Regions from separate parts of the Enterobacter sp. SA187 genome, predicted to be linked through region 3. Evidence: predicted binding sites of a transcription regulator. Region 3 holds the regulator's gene; each other region holds the start of a gene.
The links. The regulator sigma-54, encoded in region 3, starts transcription at its own class of promoters, with help from an activator protein. The targets are predictions, from matches to a motif close to GTTGGCACANNTTTCGCTNT.
Positions count from the first base shown of each region.

Region 1: glnA (glutamate--ammonia ligase) is a predicted target of sigma-54. The motif match lies at 3,687-3,706, and genes of this name have one in related genera.
Region 2: BMF08_RS11705 (amino acid ABC transporter substrate-binding protein) is a predicted target of sigma-54. The motif match lies at 2,291-2,310, and genes of this name have one in related genera.
Region 4: hypA (hydrogenase maturation nickel metallochaperone HypA) is a predicted target of sigma-54. The motif match lies at 1,376-1,395, and genes of this name have one in related genera.

Region 1 covers NZ_CP019113.1:1,171,255-1,176,077, forward strand. The annotation lists gene glnG (nitrogen regulation protein NR(I)) at 1-933, opposite strand, end outside; gene glnL (nitrogen regulation protein NR(II)) at 942-1,991, opposite strand; gene glnA (glutamate--ammonia ligase) at 2,188-3,597, opposite strand; gene typA (ribosome-dependent GTPase TypA) at 3,978-4,823, shown strand, end outside.
Region 2 covers NZ_CP019113.1:2,458,449-2,463,271, reverse strand. The annotation lists gene corC (CNNM family magnesium/cobalt transport protein CorC) at 1-676, shown strand, start outside; gene lnt (apolipoprotein N-acyltransferase) at 697-2,235, shown strand; gene BMF08_RS11705 (amino acid ABC transporter substrate-binding protein) at 2,591-3,502, shown strand; gene BMF08_RS11700 (amino acid ABC transporter permease) at 3,660-4,400, shown strand; gene gltK (glutamate/aspartate ABC transporter permease GltK) at 4,400-4,823, shown strand, end outside.
Region 3 covers NZ_CP019113.1:604,788-609,610, reverse strand. The annotation lists gene rapZ (RNase adapter RapZ) at 1-216, opposite strand, end outside; gene ptsN (PTS IIA-like nitrogen regulatory protein PtsN) at 262-753, opposite strand; gene hpf (ribosome hibernation promoting factor) at 836-1,123, opposite strand; gene rpoN (RNA polymerase factor sigma-54) at 1,146-2,579, opposite strand; gene lptB (LPS export ABC transporter ATP-binding protein) at 2,627-3,352, opposite strand; gene lptA (lipopolysaccharide ABC transporter substrate-binding protein LptA) at 3,359-3,913, opposite strand; gene lptC (LPS export ABC transporter periplasmic protein LptC) at 3,882-4,457, opposite strand; gene kdsC (3-deoxy-manno-octulosonate-8-phosphatase KdsC) at 4,454-4,823, opposite strand, start outside.
Region 4 covers NZ_CP019113.1:104,831-109,653, reverse strand. The annotation lists gene BMF08_RS00580 (HypC/HybG/HupF family hydrogenase formation chaperone) at 1-132, opposite strand, end outside; gene hypB (hydrogenase nickel incorporation protein HypB) at 123-992, opposite strand; gene hypA (hydrogenase maturation nickel metallochaperone HypA) at 996-1,346, opposite strand; gene hycA (formate hydrogenlyase regulator HycA) at 1,547-2,014, shown strand; gene BMF08_RS00560 (4Fe-4S dicluster domain-containing protein) at 2,095-2,703, shown strand; gene hycC (formate hydrogenlyase subunit 3) at 2,700-4,526, shown strand; gene BMF08_RS00550 (respiratory chain complex I subunit 1 family protein) at 4,529-4,823, shown strand, end outside.

The DNA of each region.
Region 1 (4,823 bases), 570 kb from region 3:
CAGCGGCGGCAGATGCACGCGGATCACGTTCAGGCGATGGAATAAATCCTCACGGAATTTTCCCTCCTGCACGCGCAGCTCCAGATTCTGGTGCGTGGCGGCAATAATACGCACGTCCACTTTTACCGGCGCAAAGCCGCCGACGCGGTAAAACTGTCCGTCCGCCAGCACGCGCAGTAAGCGGGTCTGCACATCCAGCGGCATATCGCCGATCTCATCCAGAAATAACGTGCCGCCATCGGCCTGTTCAAAGCGCCCCTGACGGATCGTATTCGCCCCGGTAAAGGCCCCTTTTTCATGACCAAAGAGTTCAGATTCAATCAAATCCTTGGGGATGGCCGCCATATTAAGCGCGATAAACGGCGCTTTCACGCGCGGGCTGTGGCGATGCAGGGCATGCGCCACCAGCTCTTTACCGGTTCCGGACTCGCCGTTAATCAGCACGCTGATGGATGAGCGCGACAGACGGCCAATAATGCGGAACACATCCTGCATCGCCGGGGCTTCGCCAATAATATCCGTCGTCGGGCCAAATACCTGCACGTTACGCGGCTGCTGCTGCTCCTGATAATGGCTGATCGCACGTTCAACCAGCGCAACGGCCTCATCAATATCAAAGGGTTTCGGCAGATAATCAAAGGCCCCTTGCTGATAGGCGCTGACCGCCGCATCCAGATCGGAGTGTGCCGTCATTATGATGACCGGAAGCATTGGATGTCGTTGTTTGATCTGTTTAAGCAGGGCGAGGCCATCCATCCCTGGCATACGAATATCCGACAACAGAACATCCGGGGTTTTGGTGGTCAGCGCGTCAAGCACCTCGTTGCCACTTTCAAAGGTCGTACAACTCAAGCCAGCCCCGGTGAGCGCGCGTTCCAGCACCCAGCGGATGGAGCTATCGTCATCAACGATCCAGACTATCCCTCGCTGCATAAATACCTCTACTTCCGAATAGGCAGGAACACCGAGAATTCGGTATGTCCTGGCCAACTGGTGAATTCAATTTTGCCGGAGTGCTGATCGATTAAATTGCGGGCAATGGACAGCCCAAGCCCGGTACCGCCTTCGCGACCACTGACCATCGGATAAAACAGCGTGTCCTGCAAATGCGACGGGATACCCGGCCCGTTATCTTCAATATCAATGCGTGCGGCCAGGCGATAGCGCACGCCGTGCAGCGTCAGCTGGAAGGCCGTGCGGGTACGCAGCACAATCTCGCCGCCCTCCGGGCCAAGCGCCTGCAGAGCATTGCGCACAATATTCAGTAAAACCTGTTCGATCTGGTCGGGATCGTGCGGTAATTCGGGCAGGCTGGGATCGTAATCGCGCACCAGGGTGACGTTTTCCGGCAGCTCCATCGATACCAGCTTCACCACGCGCTCCGCCACCTTATGAATACTTTCCGTGACGTGCATTCCCGGCTGCTGCGGGCCTAACAGACGGTCCACCAGATTTCGCAGCCGGTCAGCCTGTTCAATAATGACTTTGGTGTATTCCATCAGCGCCGGGTCGGGCAGCGCTTTGCTGAGCAACTGCGCCGCGCCGCGCAAACCGCCGAGCGGATTTTTAATTTCATGGGCCAGGCCACGCACCAGGTCGCGGGCGGCGATCTGCTGAGCGTGCTGTAACTGCTCCTGACTCAGGCGACGCTGATTATCCATGGGCGCCATCTCCAGCAGGATCAGGCCCTCCGGCAGACGTTGCGCGGTCAGGGAAAGAATATGTGAGCGGCCATCGATCACCAGCGTCACTTCGTTATCGGTAAAGCCTTGTCCGGCCTGCAAACTTTCCTGCATCAGGCCAATATTCAGCGAAAAATAACTCAGTAGTTCGGGTAACGGTGTGCCAAACAGCTTGCGTGAACTTTGGGCCAGCAACTGTTGCGCCGCCGGGTTCGCATAGTGAATTGCCAGGTCATCATCAACCAGCAAAATACTGTTGATCAGAGAATTGAGGATCTGCCCAGCATCGGGCACCACGCCTGTTGCCATTCAGCAGTCTCCTTAGTGTGCACCAATACAGTGCATTATAAGTGTAAGTCGGTGAATTGTTCGCAAATATATGCCGGGCGTGGAGAAAAAAGCCCATCCTGAGATGGGCTAAAGTTCCACGGCAACAAAAAACCTCAGGCGTCTGTCTTGTCGCAGCCAACACAGCTGCGACAAGAAATTCACCGAGTCTTAATAATTAAACGCTGTAATACAGTTCAAACTCAACCGGGTGCGGCGTCATGCGCACACGGTCGTTTTCTTCGGTACGCAGAGCGATGTAAGCATCGATCGCGTCGTCAGTGAATACGCCGCCAGCTGTCAGGAACTCACGGTCTGCGTCCAGCGCATTCAGTGCTTCTTCCAGAGAGCCTGCAACCTGTGGGATCTCTGCGGCTTCTTCCGGCGGCAGGTCATACAGGTTTTTGTCCATCGCTTCGCCCGGGTGGATCTTGTTCTTGATACCGTCAAGGCCAGCCATCAGCAGTGCAGCGAAGCACAGGTACGGGTTAGCCGCCGGATCCGGGAAGCGTACTTCGATACGACGCGCTTTCGGAGAAGCAACCACCGGAATACGGATAGAGGCAGAACGGTTACGGGCAGAGTAAGCCAGCATAACCGGCGCTTCGTAACCCGGGACCAGACGCTTGTAAGAGTTGGTGGTCGGGTTCGCCAGGGCGTTGATCGCTTTAGCGTGTTTGATTACGCCGCCGATGTAGAACAGCGCCTGCTCAGACAGACCGGCATATTTGTCGCCAGAGAACAGGTTGGTGCCGTTCTTGGACAGGGACATATGGCAGTGCATACCGGAACCGTTATCACCGAACATCGGTTTCGGCATAAAGGTCGCGGTTTTACCGAAGCGGTGCGCCACGTTGTGCACAACATATTTGTAGATCTGAATTTCGTCGGCTTTTTTGGTCATGGTGTTGAAGCGGGTTGCCACTTCGTTCTGACCCGCAGTTGCCACTTCGTGGTGATGAGCTTCAACAACCAGACCCATCTCTTCCATCACCAGACACATGGTGGAACGCAGATCCTGTGAAGAATCGACCGGTGGAACCGGGAAGTAACCGCCTTTTACTGCCGGACGGTGACCTTTGTTACCGCCTTCGTATTTGGTGCCGGTGTTCCATGCGCCTTCGATATCATCGATAGCAACGTGAGAACCGGAGATGGAGCTGCCGAAACGGATATCGTCGAACAGGAAGAATTCTGGTTCTGGCCCGAACAGTACGGTGTCGGCGATGCCAGTAGAACGCAGGTACTCTTCAGCGCGTTTCGCGATAGAACGCGGGTCACGGTCATAGCCCTGCAGGGTGCCGGGTTCCAGGATGTCGCAGCGGATGATCAGCGTAGTTTCTTCGTAGAACGGGTCAATGACAGCGGTAGTCGCGTCAGGCATCAACACCATGTCGGATTCGTTGATACCTTTCCAGCCACCAATCGAGGAGCCATCAAACATTTTGCCTTCTTCGAAGAATTCGGCATTAACCTGATGGGACGGGATAGTGACGTGCTGTTCTTTACCTTTGGTATCGGTGAAGCGCAAATCGACAAACTTCACTTCATGTTCATTCAGCATCGTCAAAACGTGTTCAGCGGACATACTTAACTCTCCCGGATTTTGTCATTGTCGTCGTGGTAACGAGGTCAGAAAACACTGCTCATAAACGGCATTGTTGCTCTGCAGGATATAAAGCGAAATCTGTGCCAACTTTAAAAACACCCCCAAAAGGCGTTATCATGCACGTCATAGTGCAAAAGGGCTGCACCAGAATGGAAACATTGCACCAGTATAGTGCTTGATTGTGAACCACAAGCACTATATTGGTGCAATTTTCGTTAAGGCACCCCTTTACTGCGCCGTGAAAGCGATCACAAAGCCTTACTTTCCGTATTGTTTGTAAAGGTTCTTTGTGATCCTGTTCTGTACTGCGATTAATACGTGTACAATAACGCGCTATTTCTAATGCCTGAGGCAAAGTTGTGATCGAAAATTTGCGTAACATCGCCATCATTGCTCACGTTGACCACGGTAAAACTACCCTGGTTGACAAGCTCCTGCAGCAATCCGGTACTTTCAGCGAGCGTGCTGAAACGACCGAACGCGTGATGGACTCCAACGATTTGGAGAAAGAGCGTGGGATTACCATCCTCGCTAAAAACACCGCTATTAAATGGAATGACTACCGTATCAACATCGTTGATACCCCGGGTCACGCCGACTTCGGTGGTGAAGTTGAACGTGTTATGTCCATGGTAGACTCCGTGCTGCTGGTGGTTGACGCAATGGATGGCCCAATGCCGCAGACTCGCTTTGTTACCAAAAAAGCGTTTGCACACGGCCTGAAGCCGATTGTTGTTATTAATAAAGTTGACCGTCCTGGCGCGCGTCCGGACTGGGTTGTCGATCAGGTATTCGACCTGTTCGTTAACCTCGACGCGACTGACGAGCAGCTCGATTTCCCTATCATCTATGCATCTGCACTGATGGGCATCGCCGGTAACGATCACACTGATATGGCGGAAGACATGACCCCGCTGTACCAGGCGATTGTTGACCATGTACCTGCGCCGAACGTTGACCTTGATGGTCCGCTGCAGATGCAGATCTCCCAGCTGGATTACAACAACTATGTTGGTGTTATCGGCATCGGCCGCATCAAACGCGGCAAGGTGAAACCGAACCAGCAAGTGACCATCATCGACAGCGAAGGTAAAACGCGTAACGGTAAAGTGGGTAAAGTGCTGGGCCACCTCGGTCTGGAACGTATCGAATCCACTGAAGCTGAAGCGGGCGACATCATCGCGATCACTGGTCTGGGCGAACTG
Region 2 (4,823 bases), 1.9 Mb from region 3:
CGTCCGCGACATCATGATCCCCCGCTCGCAAATGATCACCCTCAAACGCAATCAAACGCTGGATGAATGTCTCGACGTTATCATCGAGTCTGCCCACTCGCGTTTTCCGGTGATCAGCGAAGACAGAGATCACATTGAAGGGATTCTGATGGCCAAAGATCTGCTGCCGTTTATGCGCAGCGATGCCGAAGCCTTTAGCATGGAGAAAGTGTTACGTCAGGTGGTGGTTGTACCGGAAAGCAAGCGGGTTGACCGCATGCTGAAAGAGTTCCGTTCACAACGTTACCATATGGCGATCGTCATTGATGAATTTGGTGGCGTTTCAGGTCTGGTGACCATTGAAGATATTCTTGAGTTGATCGTCGGCGAAATTGAAGACGAATACGATGAAGAAGAGGATATCGAATTCCGCCAGCTCAGCCGTCATACCTGGACGGTGCGCGCGCTGGCCTCCATTGAAGACTTCAACGAAACCTTCGGTACGAACTTCAGCGATGAAGAAGTGGATACCATCGGCGGCCTGGTAATGCAGGCGTTCGGGCACCTGCCTGCGCGCGGCGAATCCATCGACATTGATGGTTACCAGTTTAAAGTTGCGATGGCCGACAGCCGCCGTATTATTCAGGTTCACGTCAGAATACCGGATGATTCTCCCCAGCCAAAACTGGACGAATAAAACCACTACTGGATGAATAAATGGTTTTTGCCCCATTAATGGAACGCCAGCGCTATCGCCTGCTGCTGGCGCTGATACTCGGAGCCAGCGGAACGCTGGCTTTTTCTCCTTATGATATCTGGCCTGCCGCGCTGCTGTCTCTGATGGGGCTGCAGGGGCTGACCCTCAACCGCCGCCCCCTGCAGGCCGCCTGGATTGGTTATTTCTGGGGGCTGGGGCTGTTTGGTTCCGGCATCAACTGGGTTTACGTCAGCATCGCGCAGTTCGGCGGCATGCCCGGCCCGATCAATATTTTCCTCGTCGTACTGCTGGCCGCCTATCTGTCGCTCTATACCGGTCTGTTTGCCGGGATCCTCTCCCGCCTGTGGCCGAAGACGAACTGGCTGCGCGTGGCGATTGCCGCGCCTGTCGTCTGGCAGCTGACGGAATTCCTGCGCGGCTGGGTGCTGACCGGCTTCCCGTGGTTGCAGTTTGGCTACAGCCAGATCGACGGCCCGCTGAAAGGGCTGGCGCCGGTGATGGGCGTGGAAGCGATCAACGCCCTTCTGATGATAGTCAGCGGCCTGCTGGCGCTGGCTATCGCGACCCGCAACTGGCGTCCGCTGGCGGCGGGCGTGGTGCTGTTCGCGCTGCCCTTCCCGCTGCGCTATGTTCAGTGGTATACGTTGCTGCCGGAAAAAGCCACGCAGGTGTCGCTGGTGCAGGGCGATATTCCGCAGTCGCTGAAATGGGATGAAAACCAGCTGGTGAATACGCTGGAGATCTACCTTAGCAACAGCGAGCGGGAGATGGGCAAATCGCAACTGATCATCTGGCCGGAGTCCGCCATTCCGGATCTGGAAATCAACCAGCAGCGCTTTTTAAGCTCGCTGGACGCGCAGCTGCGTGACAGAGACACAACGCTTATCACCGGCATTGTGGATGCGCGTCTGAATCAGCAGAATCGCTACGATACCTACAACACTATCATTACGCTGGGTAAAGACAGTCCGTATCGTTATGACTCCACCAATCGCTACAACAAAAACCATCTGGTGCCGTTTGGCGAGTTCGTGCCGCTGGAGTCGATCCTGCGTCCGCTGGCGCCGTTCTTTGACCTGCCGATGTCGTCATTCAGCCGCGGGCCTTACGTGCAGCCGCAGCTGCATGCGCACGGGTTTAATCTGACGCCCGCCATCTGCTATGAAATCATTCTCGGCGAACAGGTGCGGGACAACTTCCGTCCGGATACGGACTTCCTGCTGACCATTTCCAACGATGCCTGGTTCGGTAAATCTATCGGCCCGTGGCAGCACTTCCAGATGGCGCGTATGCGTTCGCTGGAGCTGGCACGTCCGCTGCTGCGCAGCACCAACAATGGCATTACCGCCGTGATTGGTCCGCAGGGCGACATTCAGGCTATGATCCCGCAGTTTACCCGTCAGGTGCTGACGGCAGAGGTCACGCCGGCACGTGGCCTTACGCCTTATGCCCGCACCGGCAACTGGCCGCTGTGGATCCTCACCGCGCTCGCCGGTTTCGGCGCGCTGGTGATGAGTCTGCGCCAGCGTCGTCACTAATCCCTCTCCTCCAGGACCGGTCGCACACAGTGCACCGGGCCTGCACTCCTTCAAAACTGGCACACCTCTTGCTACCCATTAGCAGGGAACAGCGATTTTTTGCGGCTCTGCAACCTTGATGCACCAGCACGGATCGGCGGCGGCACTAATTTGGTGCAAGCAGCGATTTATGCCTCTAAACGGTGCGGAGCGCCTCGCAAAAATAAACAATATCGCAGCAAAATCTTTACATTAAGCCAGACTAAATGTTAACAAACACGCATAACACTGCACGCTTAAGCAGCAGGATATAACAACACAATCACTCACACTGGGTATCAATGCGTCTCTGGCGCTGACGATGAAGGAGTTGGATATGCAATTACGTAAACTGGCCACAGCAATGCTGGTGATGGGAATGTCCGCCGGCGTAGCGCAGGCTGAAGATGCAGCCCCTGCGGCCGGGCAAAGCACGCTGGAAAAAATCGCCAAAAACGGCGTCATCGTGGTCGGACACCGTGAATCTTCCGTACCGTTCTCCTACTACGATAACCAGCAAAAAGTGGTGGGTTATTCGCAGGCTTACTCCAACGCCATTGTTGAAGCGGTAAAGAAAAAGCTCAACAAGCCGGACCTGCAGGTAAAACTGATCCCTATCACCTCGCAAAACCGTATTCCTCTGTTGCAGAACGGCACCTTTGATTTTGAGTGCGGCTCCACTACCAACAACCTGGAGCGCCAGAAGCAGGCCGCTTTCTCTGACACCATTTTCGTCGTGGGCACCCGTCTGCTGGCGAAAAAAGGCGGCAACGTGAAAGACTTCGCCGATCTGAAAGGTAAAGCGGTCGTCGTCACCTCAGGCACCACCTCTGAAGTGTTGCTGCACAAGCTTAACGAAGAGCAGAAAATGGATATGCGCATCATCAGCGCGAAAGATCATGGCGACTCCTTCCGCACCCTGGAAAGCGGTCGTGCCGTGGCCTTTATGATGGACGATGCCCTGTTGGCGGGCGAGCGTGCGAAGGCGAAAAAACCGGATAACTGGGAAATCGTCGGCAAGCCGCAGTCGCAGGAAGCCTATGGCTGCATGCTGCGTAAAGGCGATACCGAGTTCAAGAAGCTGATGGATGACACCATCGCCCAGGCGCAGACCTCTGGCGAAGCGGCTAAGTGGTTTGATAAGTGGTTCAAAAACCCAATTCCGCCAAAAAATCTGAACATGAACTTTGAACTCTCGGATGAGATGAAAGCGCTGTTCAAAGAACCTAACGACAAAGCTCTTAACTAATTACAACCATTAGGGGCGGGTCCTCCTGCCCTCTCGATTGATATGAAGCGCGGACAGACTATACGTTGAAGGGTCGTTCCCCATTCAGCACGAATATTACAGCTTCTTATTAATCTTCGGGGGTAGCGCTGCTACCCTTTTTTTTCAGAGGTAGATTATGTCAATAGACTGGAACTGGGGAATTTTCCTGCAACAAGCCCCGTTCGGCAACACCACCTATCTTGGCTGGCTGTGGAGCGGTTTTCAGGTCACGGTCGCGCTGTCGATCACCGCCTGGATCCTCGCTTTCCTGGTTGGCTCCCTGTTTGGCATCCTCAGAACCGTGCCTAACCGGTTCCTGGCAGGCATCGGGACGCTTTACGTCGAACTCTTCCGTAACGTGCCGTTAATCGTGCAATTCTTTACCTGGTATCTGGTCGTGCCTGAACTGCTGCCGGAAGATCTCGGCATGTGGTTTAAAGCCGAGCTCGATCCCAATATCCAGTTCTTCCTGTCGTCAATGATCTGCCTCGGACTGTTTACCGCCGCCCGTGTGTGCGAGCAGGTGCGTGCGGCGATCGAATCGCTGCCGCGCGGCCAGAAAAACGCCGGGCTGGCGATGGGCCTGACGCTGCCGCAAACCTATCGCTATGTGCTGCTGCCGAACGCCTATCGGGTGATCGTGCCGCCGATGACGTCTGAGATGATGAACCTGGTGAAAAACTCCGCTATCGCCTCGACCATTGGTCTGGTGGATATGGCGGCGCAGGCGGGTAAGCTGCTGGATTACTCCGCCCACGCGTGGGAATCCTTTACCGCCATCACCCTTGCCTACGTCCTGATTAACGCCGTGATTATGCTGGTAATGAACCTGGTAGAACGTAAAGTCCGCCTGCCTGGCAATATGGGAGGCAAATAATGTACGAGTTTGACTGGAGTTCCATTATTCCGGCGATGCCCTATCTGCTTGACGGACTCTGGGTGACGCTGAAAATTACCGTCACGGCGGTAATTGTCGGTATCGTCTGGGGCACCATTCTGGCGGTGCTGCGCATGTCGACGTTCAAGCCGCTGGCGTGGTTCGCTACTGCCTATGTGAACGTTTTCCGCTCTATCCCGCTGGTGATGGTGCTGCTGTGGTTCTATCTGATTGTGCCGGGTCTGTTGCAGGATGTGCTGGGGCTGTCGCCCAAATCGGATATTCGCCTCATCTCCGCGATGGTCGCCTTCTCGATGTTTGAGGCCGCCTATTATTCGGAAATTATTCGCGCGGGTATTCAGAGTATTTCACGCGGCCAGTCAAGCGCTGCGCTGGCGCTGGGCATGACCCACTGGCAGTCGA
Region 3 (4,823 bases):
GTTCATCGCCTGTTCGAAGATCTCCGGCGATTCCGGCATATTACGCACATCAATGCTCACCGCCGCCGAAATCTGACGGTCAGCAAGCGAGCGCGCCAGTTCTGGCAGCAGCACGACGGGCAGGTTATCGACGCAGTAGAAGCCCATGTCTTCCAGCGCTCGCAGGGCGACAGATTTCCCCGATCCCGAACGACCACTGACGATCATCAGTACCATGTACCCTTTCTCCTCCGGACAACAAAGACGAAGGCCATTTCCTGGTTAAGCATCATCCCGGGAGCCTTCTGTTTCCGTGATGATTTGATAAAGTTCTTCATCGCTTTGCGCGCTGCGCAGACGGCGACAAATGGTTTTATCCGCCAGGCGGCGGGCGACTAAAGAGAGCGTATGCAGATGCGTTTTGGTCTGGTCGGCCGGCACCAGCAGCGCAAACAGCAAATCCACCGGCTGGTTGTCGATAGCATCAAAGGCGATCGGCGTTTCCAGCTGCACAAAGACGCCCACAGCGCGCAGCGTATCTTCCTCCAGCTTACCGTGGGGGATCGCGATACCGTTGCCGATACCGGTGCTGCCCATTTTCTCACGCGTCAAAATCGCCTCGAATACCACCTGCGGCGGTAAGCTTAGCTGTTTGGCGGCCAGTTCACTGATGATTTCCAGCGCACGTTTTTTGCTCTGGCAGTGAACGCCGCTGCGGGTACATTCCTGGTTAAGGACATTGCTCAATTGAAGAGCTGAATCGTTGTTCATCATAATTTCACCTAAGCGCTAACGGTACAAAGGGCCCGTTGTGTCTCACAACAGGCCGTCCTGCACCCGTTAACTGCCCGGACAATTAGTGTTGTTTCAGTTTATCTTTATGTTTAGTGAGCTGCCGTGAAAGTTTATCAATTAAACCATCAATGGCGGCATACATATCCTGCCCTTCCGCACTGGCGTGGATCTCTCCGCCGTTGACATGCAGGGTGGCGTCGGCGATATGCGTCACCTTTTCCACCTTCAGAACAATGTAGACCTGATTGATCCTGTCAAAAAATTGCTCCAGCTTGGCAAATTTTGTCTGTAAAAATTCGCGCAAGGGCTCAGTAATCTCGACGTTATGTCCTGTGATATTGAGCTGCATAGTGTCTTCCTTATCGGTTGAGTCAGACCAGCTGTTTACGCTGGTTAGACGGCGGAATGGATAAAGACTCTCGATACTTCGCAACAGTGCGGCGCGCTACCATGATACCCTGGTCGGACAGCAGGGTAGTTAGCTTACTGTCACTCAGTGGTTTCGCAGGGTTTTCTGCGGCTATCAGTTTCTTCACCAGCGCGCGAATGGCGGTGGACGATGCTTCGCCGCCGCTGTCGGTATTCACATGGCTGGAGAAGAAATATTTGAGCTCAAAAATGCCCCGTGGGCTGTGCAGGTACTTCTGGGTAGTCACACGTGAAATGGTCGATTCGTGCATCTCGACGGCCTGGGCAATGTCGGCCAGCACCATCGGTTTCATATATTCTTCGCCTTTATCAAAAAAGGCCTGCTGCTGCTCAACGATACAGCGGCTGACGCGCAGCAGCGTGTCGTTACGGCTTTCCAGACTTTTGATCAGCCATTTGGCATCCTGCAAATTACTGCGGATAAACTGGCTGTCCGCGTCATTACGCGATCCGCCGCACATGGCGGCATAGTGCTGATTGATTTGCAGGCGGGGAATGCTGTCGGAATTAAGCTCGACAGTCCAGCGCCCCTGATGCTTACGTACCAGCACGTCAGGGATAACATATTCGGGTTCGCCCGTCTGGATCGACTGGCCGGGTCGCGGATCGAGCGACTGGATCAGATTGACGGCTTCTTTTAGCACATCTTCTTTCAGCCGCGTTACGCGCATCAGAGATCGGAAATCATGGTTCGCCAGCAGATCAAGATGATCGCTGATGATCAACTGCGCTTCGTCGCGCCAGGGCGTGTCTTTGCTAAATTGCGACAGCTGGATCAGCAGGCAGTCACGCAGATCGCGGGCGGCAACGCCGATCGGATCAAAACGCTGTACGCGCTTGAGCACCGCCTCGACCTCATCCAGCCCGATCTCCTCATCGCCCATGCTTTCAAGAATATCGTCCAGCGAGACGGTGAGATAACCGGTGTCATCAACGGCGTCGACGATGGAGGTGGCAATGGCGCGATCGGTATCCGAGAAGGGGGTCAGTTCCACCTGCCACATCAGGTAATCCTGCAGGGACTGGGTGGTTTCACCCTGATAAACCGGCAGTTCATCATCCTGATAATCGACACCGTTACCCGAAGGCGTACCGGCGGTGTAGATCTCGTCCCAGCTGGCATCCAGCGGCAGCTCGTCGGGCATCTCTTTCTGTTCAAGGGCGTCGACGGCGTCCAGGTTTTCGGTGTCCTGTGTCGGTTGGGCGTCTATCTCATCGTGAAGATCGGTTTGCTCCAGCAACGGGTTGCTTTCCAGCGCCAGCTGAAGCTCTTGCTGAAGTTCCAGCGTAGACAATTGCAACAGACGGATGGCCTGCTGCAATTGTGGCGTCATGGCCAGTTGTTGGCTGAGCCGTAATTGCAAACCTTGCTTCATATTCAGAGCAGTCTTCTCCGCTTAAACCCTTTATTTTCTCTACCCTATCAGAGTCTGAAGCCTTCCCCAAGATATACGCGCTTAACCTGTTCGTCTTCAAGGATTTGCTGCGGCGTACCATGGGCAATCAGGTGCCCCTGGCTGACGATATAAGCCCGCTCACACACGGCCAGGGTTTCGCGGACGTTATGGTCGGTAATCAGCACACCGAGGCCGCTGTCGCGCAGGTGCTCGATAATACGTTTGATGTCGATAACCGAAATTGGATCCACGCCCGCAAAAGGTTCATCCAGCAGAATAAATTTCGGATCCGCGGCCAGCGCGCGGGCGATTTCCACACGGCGGCGTTCACCGCCTGACAACGCCTGGCCGAGGTTATCGCGCAGGTGTTCAATGTGGAACTCTTCCATCAGCTCATTGGCGCGATCTTCACGCTGTTGCGAGGTCAGATCGTCACGGATTTGCAGCACCGCCATCAGGTTATCGAACACGCTCAGACGACGGAAAATCGACGCTTCCTGCGGCAGATAGCCGATGCCGCGACGAGCGCGGGCGTGCAGCGGCAGCAGACTGATGTCTTCATCATCAATGATAATGTTGCCCGCATCGCGCGGCACGATGCCTACCACCATGTAAAAGGTGGTGGTTTTACCCGCCCCGTTAGGGCCTAACAGACCGACAATTTCACCGGATTTAACGGTGAGGCTGACGTCTTCCACCACGCGGCGGCCTTTGTAAGCTTTAGCGAGATTTTTTGCAGTTAAAGTTGCCATAACGGATCAGTTACTCTTTTTTTGTGCCGGAGCCGGGGTTGCGCTTTTGTCCTGCAGTTGCGACGGCACCAGAACGGTGGTGACGCGCTTACCTTTCTCGCTGTAAGCCTGCATTTTCTGCTCTTTCACCAGATAGGTAATTTTGTCGCCTTTGATGTTGCTGTCGAGCTGCTCAAGGAAGGCATCGCCGGTCAGCACCACGAAGTCATTTTGCAGTTCATAGTGCAACTGAGAGGCATGGCCTTTTACCGGCTTGCCGCTATCCTGCATCTGGTAGAAAGTGGCTGGCTTGCCGAAGCCGTCAATCACTTCTTTACCTTCTTCGCCGCCGGGACGCGTCACCACCACTTTATCGGCATTGATTTTGATGGTGCCCTGGGTGACGACAACGTTGCCGGTGAAGGTCACGACGTTGCCCTGCATGTCTAACGATTGCTGATCGGATTCAATGTGAATGGGCTGATCGGTATCACCGGTCAGCGCAAACGCGGGAATGCTGGCGGCCAGAAGCGTACTGGCAAGCATAAGGTTAAGGCTGAGTTTGTTTGTTTTGAATTTCATATGAGGTTCTAACCTTTTCAATCAGCTCGGCGTTTTTGCTGCGTAAGTTGCCGCGCATTTTCAGGCCGCTGGAATTAAATGTCGTACCGTACAACGTAACCAGATCGTTTGACGTCACATCCTGAGTGATCAGGTTAATCTGGGCGTTATCCGTGGTGATTTTACGCAGTTGAGCATCAGCGGTCAGGGCGTTGACCTCAACGTGTCCATAAAGATAAAGCATCCGGTCATCGGTCAGTTTGGCCTTATCTGCCTTAATTGACCATGTAGGAATTTTGTCTTTGTCGAAAGTCGTCAACACCGGCTGCGTGAACCACGACAGCGCCTGGTCGGAAAAATATTCAACATGCTGCGCGATCAGGCGGTAATTCAGCGCCCCTTCCGGGCTGTAAACCACCGTGTCCGTGTGCTCGCTGCGGTAGGTCGGCTCATTGGTGTTTGCCACCACCTGCTCTGTGTCGTCTCTGTCTGCCAGATTAATGCCAATCAGCACCAGTATTACCAGCGACAGCAGAATGATAACCCAACGTCTGGTTTTACTCATATTGATTGCCCTGTGGCTGCTTCAAGTTTGCCCTGCGCCAGTAACAGCAGATCGCAGACTTCCCGGACGGCTCCGCGGCCGCCATTAATGTAGGTCACGTAATCGGCACGCGGGATCAGCATCGGGTGCGCATCAGCGACCGCCACGCTCAGACCCACGTCCGCCATCACCGGCCAGTCAATGAGATCGTCGCCAATATAGGCCACTTCATCGGCTGATACCGCCAGATCGGAAAGCAGCTGTTTAAACGCAATGCGTTTATCGGACTGCCCCTGATACAGATGCGTAATGCCGAGCGTAACGCAGCGATCTTCTAACAGTTTAGCCTTACGGCCCGTAATTATCGCCACCTCAATACCGGAGGTG
Region 4 (4,823 bases), 500 kb from region 3:
GAGGCGCGACTGGCCTGTTTCATCGGTGCTGCCCACCAGCGTCAGATCCACATCACGCTGAATGCCGCAGACGTCCACTTTCGCCTGTAAACCGTCGATGGCGCTGATCTGCCCCGGTACGCCTATGCACATTGTTGCGCCTCCAGCCAGGCAAGCCAGCTGTCCATGCCTTCGCCGCTGGTGGCGGAGATCAGGATCACTTCTATCTGTGGATTCACCGCCCGCGCCGCCTCTAAACAGCGTTCGACGTCAAAATTCAGATAGGGCAGCAGGTCGATTTTATTGAGCAGCATCAGCGAGGCGGCGGCAAACATATGCGGATATTTCAGCGGCTTGTCTTCGCCTTCGGTGACGGACAGTACCGCCACTTTATGCCGCTCGCCCAGGTCAAAGCTCGCCGGACACACCAGGTTGCCGACGTTTTCGATGAACAAAATACCGCCGTCGTCCAGCGGTAAACGCGGCGCGGCGTCGGCGATCATCTGTGCATCCAGATGGCAGCCTTTACCGGTATTCACCTGAATGGCCGGGGTGCCGGTGGCGCGAATACGCGCGGCGTCGTTTACCGTTTGCTGATCGCCTTCAATCACCGCGCAGGCGGTTTTGCCTTTCAGGCGCAGCAGGGTATCGGTGAGCAGAGTGGTCTTACCGGAGCCGGGGCTGGAAACCAGGTTCAGCACCAGCAGCTGGCGGGCGGCGAAGCGCGCGCGGTTGCGGGCGGCAAGCTGATTGTTTTTATCCAGCACGTCGATTTCCACTTCCAGCATCCGGCGCTGGCTCATGCCGGGCGCATGGGTGCCCGCCTCGCCATGACCATAATGCAGATCGCCGCTGTCGGTTTGCGTTGGACTAAAGGCGGTTTTCATGCCAGTGATGGTAAGCCCGGGCCGGGCGGCAGGCGCGAAGGGCGCCCCGCGAAACGCCGAGTGCGGATTGTGCTCGTCGCCTTCTATATAGAGATTGCCTTCACCGCAACCACAGGTGGTACACATATTTCACTCCTGTTCAATTTCCAGACGCTGAATTTGCAGACCGTCGTCGGCGACAATCTGTAAGCCGTCGCTGTGACACAGCGGACAACGGCGCACGCGCTGGCTCAGTAAGGTGACGTACTGCTGACAATGCCCGCACCAGCACTCGGCCTGTTGCTCATCGAGATGCAGTGTACAACCTTCCGCCAGGGTGCCACGGCATACCAGATCAAAGCAGAAGCTCAATGCGCTGCTTTCGACGCAGGAAAATGCGCCAATTTTTAACCACACGCCGGTGACGCGCCGCGCGCCGTGCGCCGCTGCCTGCTGTTCGATAAGTTCCAGCGCGCGCTGGCAAAGGGTAATTTCGTGCATAGCGCCTCCCGTTAGTCGATGGCCTAACGAATGCAATAACGATGCCAGCTCTTTTTGACATGTCACTGACGATGTCGACGCTGACGAAATGACATGTCATTTTCGCGATGGTTTTGTTTTTTATCTTTAAAATTCAATGTATTAAAAACTGGCATAAAAACTGCTAACAACGGTTATCGCAACTAATTGGGTAACCTGACATGACCATCTGGGAAATTAGCGAAAAAGCGGACTACATTGCCGAACGGCATCAACGCCTCCAGGATGAATGGCGTCATTACTGCAACTCACTGGTTCAGGGGATAACCCTGTCAAAAGCGCGGCTGCATCATGCCATGAGCTGCGCGCCGGACCGGGATCTGTGCTTTGTCTTATTCGAGCACTTTCCGGTTTACGTCACCCTCGCCGACGGCTTTAACAGCCACACCATCGAGTATTACGTCGGCAGCAAAAACAGCGACGACAAACTGTTGATTGCGCAGGCGCAACTGGGGCTGGATGGCCGGGTTGACGGCCACGTCAGCAACCGCTCCCGCGAAGCCGTACTCGAACACTATCTCGATAAAATCGCCACCGTTTACCACGGCCTGTATGCCGCCATTGAACAGGATCTGCCCATCGATCTGCATCAGCTGGTGAACCGCCCGTTACAAAGGGCGCAGGCGTAACCGCACGGGTGTCGATGAGTGTCGAAACAGACAGTACATCGGCATGATTTCGTCAAAAATGACCACCTGAGGAATGCCTGGTGAATCGTTTTGTAATTGCTGACTCCACCCTCTGCATTGGCTGCCACACCTGTGAAGCCGCCTGTGCCGAGACGCATCGCCAGCGCGGTTTGCAGTCTATGCCGCGCCTGAAAGTGATGCGCAACGAAAAAGAATCTGCGCCGCAGCTATGTCATCACTGCGAAGACGCGCCCTGCGCCGGGGTCTGCCCGGTGAATGCCATTAACCGCGTCGATGGCGCGGTGCAGCTCAATGAAAGCCTGTGCGTCAGCTGTAAGCTGTGCGCCATCGCCTGTCCATTTGGCGCGATAGAAATGTCCGGCAGCCGCCCGCTGCATATTCCGGCCAACGCCAATACGCCGAAAGCGCCCGCCGCGCCGCCTGCGCCAGCCCGTGTCAGCACGCTGCTGGACTGGGTACCAGGTATCCGCGCCGTGGCGGTGAAATGCGATCTGTGCAGCTTCGATGACGCCGGTCCCGCCTGCGTGCGCACCTGCCCGACGCAGGCGCTGCATCTGGTCGATAACCATGACATCGCCCGCGCCAGCAAACGCAAGCGCGAGCTGACCATTAACGCGGATTTCGGCGATCTGTCGGCGCTGATGCTGCCGCCAGGAGGTACACATTGAACGCGCTTTCACTCATTAACAGCGCGCTGCTGTTTTTTTCCGCGGCGGCGTTGCTGGCAGCGGCATTTTCATTTTATAAGCCGCTGAGCGGCGTGATGGCAGGGCTGGGCGGCGCGCTCGCCAGCGTCATGACGGCGGGGGCCGGCGCGCTGGTACTGCTCGACGGCGTGGCGGTGCAGGGCACGGTATCGCTGGCGGGTATGGGGATGCTGATCACGCCGCTGTCTGCGATCTGGCTTATCACCCTCGGCCTGTGCGGGCTGTTTGTCAGCCTGTTTAACCTTGACTGGCATCGTCATGCCGGGGTGCAGGCGAACGGTCTGCTGATGAACGCCCTGATGGCGGCGGCGGTGTGCGCTGTCGTTGCAGATAACTTTGGCGTGCTGGTGGTCATGGCGGAGATCATGGCGCTGTGCGCGGTGTTTCTTACCGGCTGCGGCCAGTCGGCAAAACTGTGGTTTGTGCTGGGCCGGGCGGGCACGCTGCTGCTGGTCGTCAGCTGCGGGCTGATCTGGCAGCGTTATCACACGCTGGATCTGACGCAGATGAATATGGCCGCCCAACAGTTACCGCTGAGCGCCGGGATCTGGCTCACCGGCGTGGCCGGATTTGGCCTGCTGGCGGGGATCATCCCGCTGCACGGCTGGGTGCCGCAGGCCCATGCGAATGCCAGTGCGCCCGCCGCGGCGCTGTTCTCCACCGTGGTGATGAAAATCGGTCTGTTCGGCATCCTGACATTATCGCTCGCGGGCGGTAATCCACCGCTGTGGTGGGGCATTGTGCTGCTGGCGCTGGGGATGGTGACGGCTTTTGTCGGCGGCCTTTACGCGCTGATGGAGCACAATATTCAGCGTCTGCTGGCGTACCACACGCTGGAAAATATCGGCATTATTTTGCTCGGTCTGGGGGCCGGTCTGACCGGCATCGCCCTGCAACAGCCCGCGCTTATCGCCCTTGGCATGACCGGCGGCCTCTATCACCTCATCAACCACAGCCTGTTTAAAAGCACGCTGTTTCTCGGCGCGGGCAGCGTCTGGTATCAGACCGGACATCGCGATATTGAAAAACTGGGCGGTATCGGCAAACGCATGCCGCTGATCTCGCTCGCCATGCTGGTGGGGCTGATGGCGATGGCGGCGCTGCCGCCGCTCAACGGCTTTGCCGGGGAGTGGGTGATCTACCAGTCCTTCTTCCGCCTGAGCAGCAGCGAGCTGTTTATCGGCCGTCTGCTCGGCCCGCTGTTAGCCGTGGGGCTGGCGATCACCGGCGCGCTGGCGGTGATGTGTATGGCGAAAGTCTATGGCGTGACCTTTCTCGGCACGCCCCGCACCCCGGAGGCGGCAAACGCCCGTCCTGCGCCCTTGCTGATGACCTTCTCCGTGGTGGCGCTGGCGCTGTGCTGTATCGCGGGCGGCGTGGGCGTGCCCTGGCTGCTGCCGCTGTTATCAACGGCGGTACCGCTGCCGCTTGCCACCGCGCAGACCAGCGTGTCACAGCCGATGATCGCGCTGCTGCTGGTGGCCTGTCCGCTGTTGCCGCTGATCATCATGCTGTTGTTGAAAGGCGACCGTTTACCGGGACGCCAGCGCGGGGCGGCATGGGTGTGCGGTTACGATCACGAGCCATCCATGGTGATCACCGCCCACGGTTTTGCCCATCCGGTGAAAGCCGCTTTTGCCCCGGTGCTGAAGCTGCGTCACTGGCTGGATCCGGTCGCCCGCATTCCTGGCTGGCAGCATGAAGGGGCGGCGGTACTGTTCCGTCGCCTGGCGCTGATCGAGCTGGCGGTGCTGGTGGTGGTTGTGATTTCCCGAGGAGCCTGAACATGAATCTGCTGTTTCCGTTACTTCAGGCGCTGGCGCTGTTTGCCTTCGCGCCGCTGCTGTCCGGCGTAACCCGCGTGGCGCGCGCCCGTCTGCATAATCGCCGCGGGCCGGGGGTGCTCCAGGAATACCGCGACCTGATCAAGCTGTTCGGTCGGCAGAGCATTGCGCCGGACGCGGCGGGCTGGGTGTTTCGCCTGATGCCGTTCGTGATGGTCGGCGTGATGCTGACCATCGCCACCGCGCTGCCGGTGATCACCGTCGCCTCGCCGCTGCCGGTGCTGGGCGATCTGATCA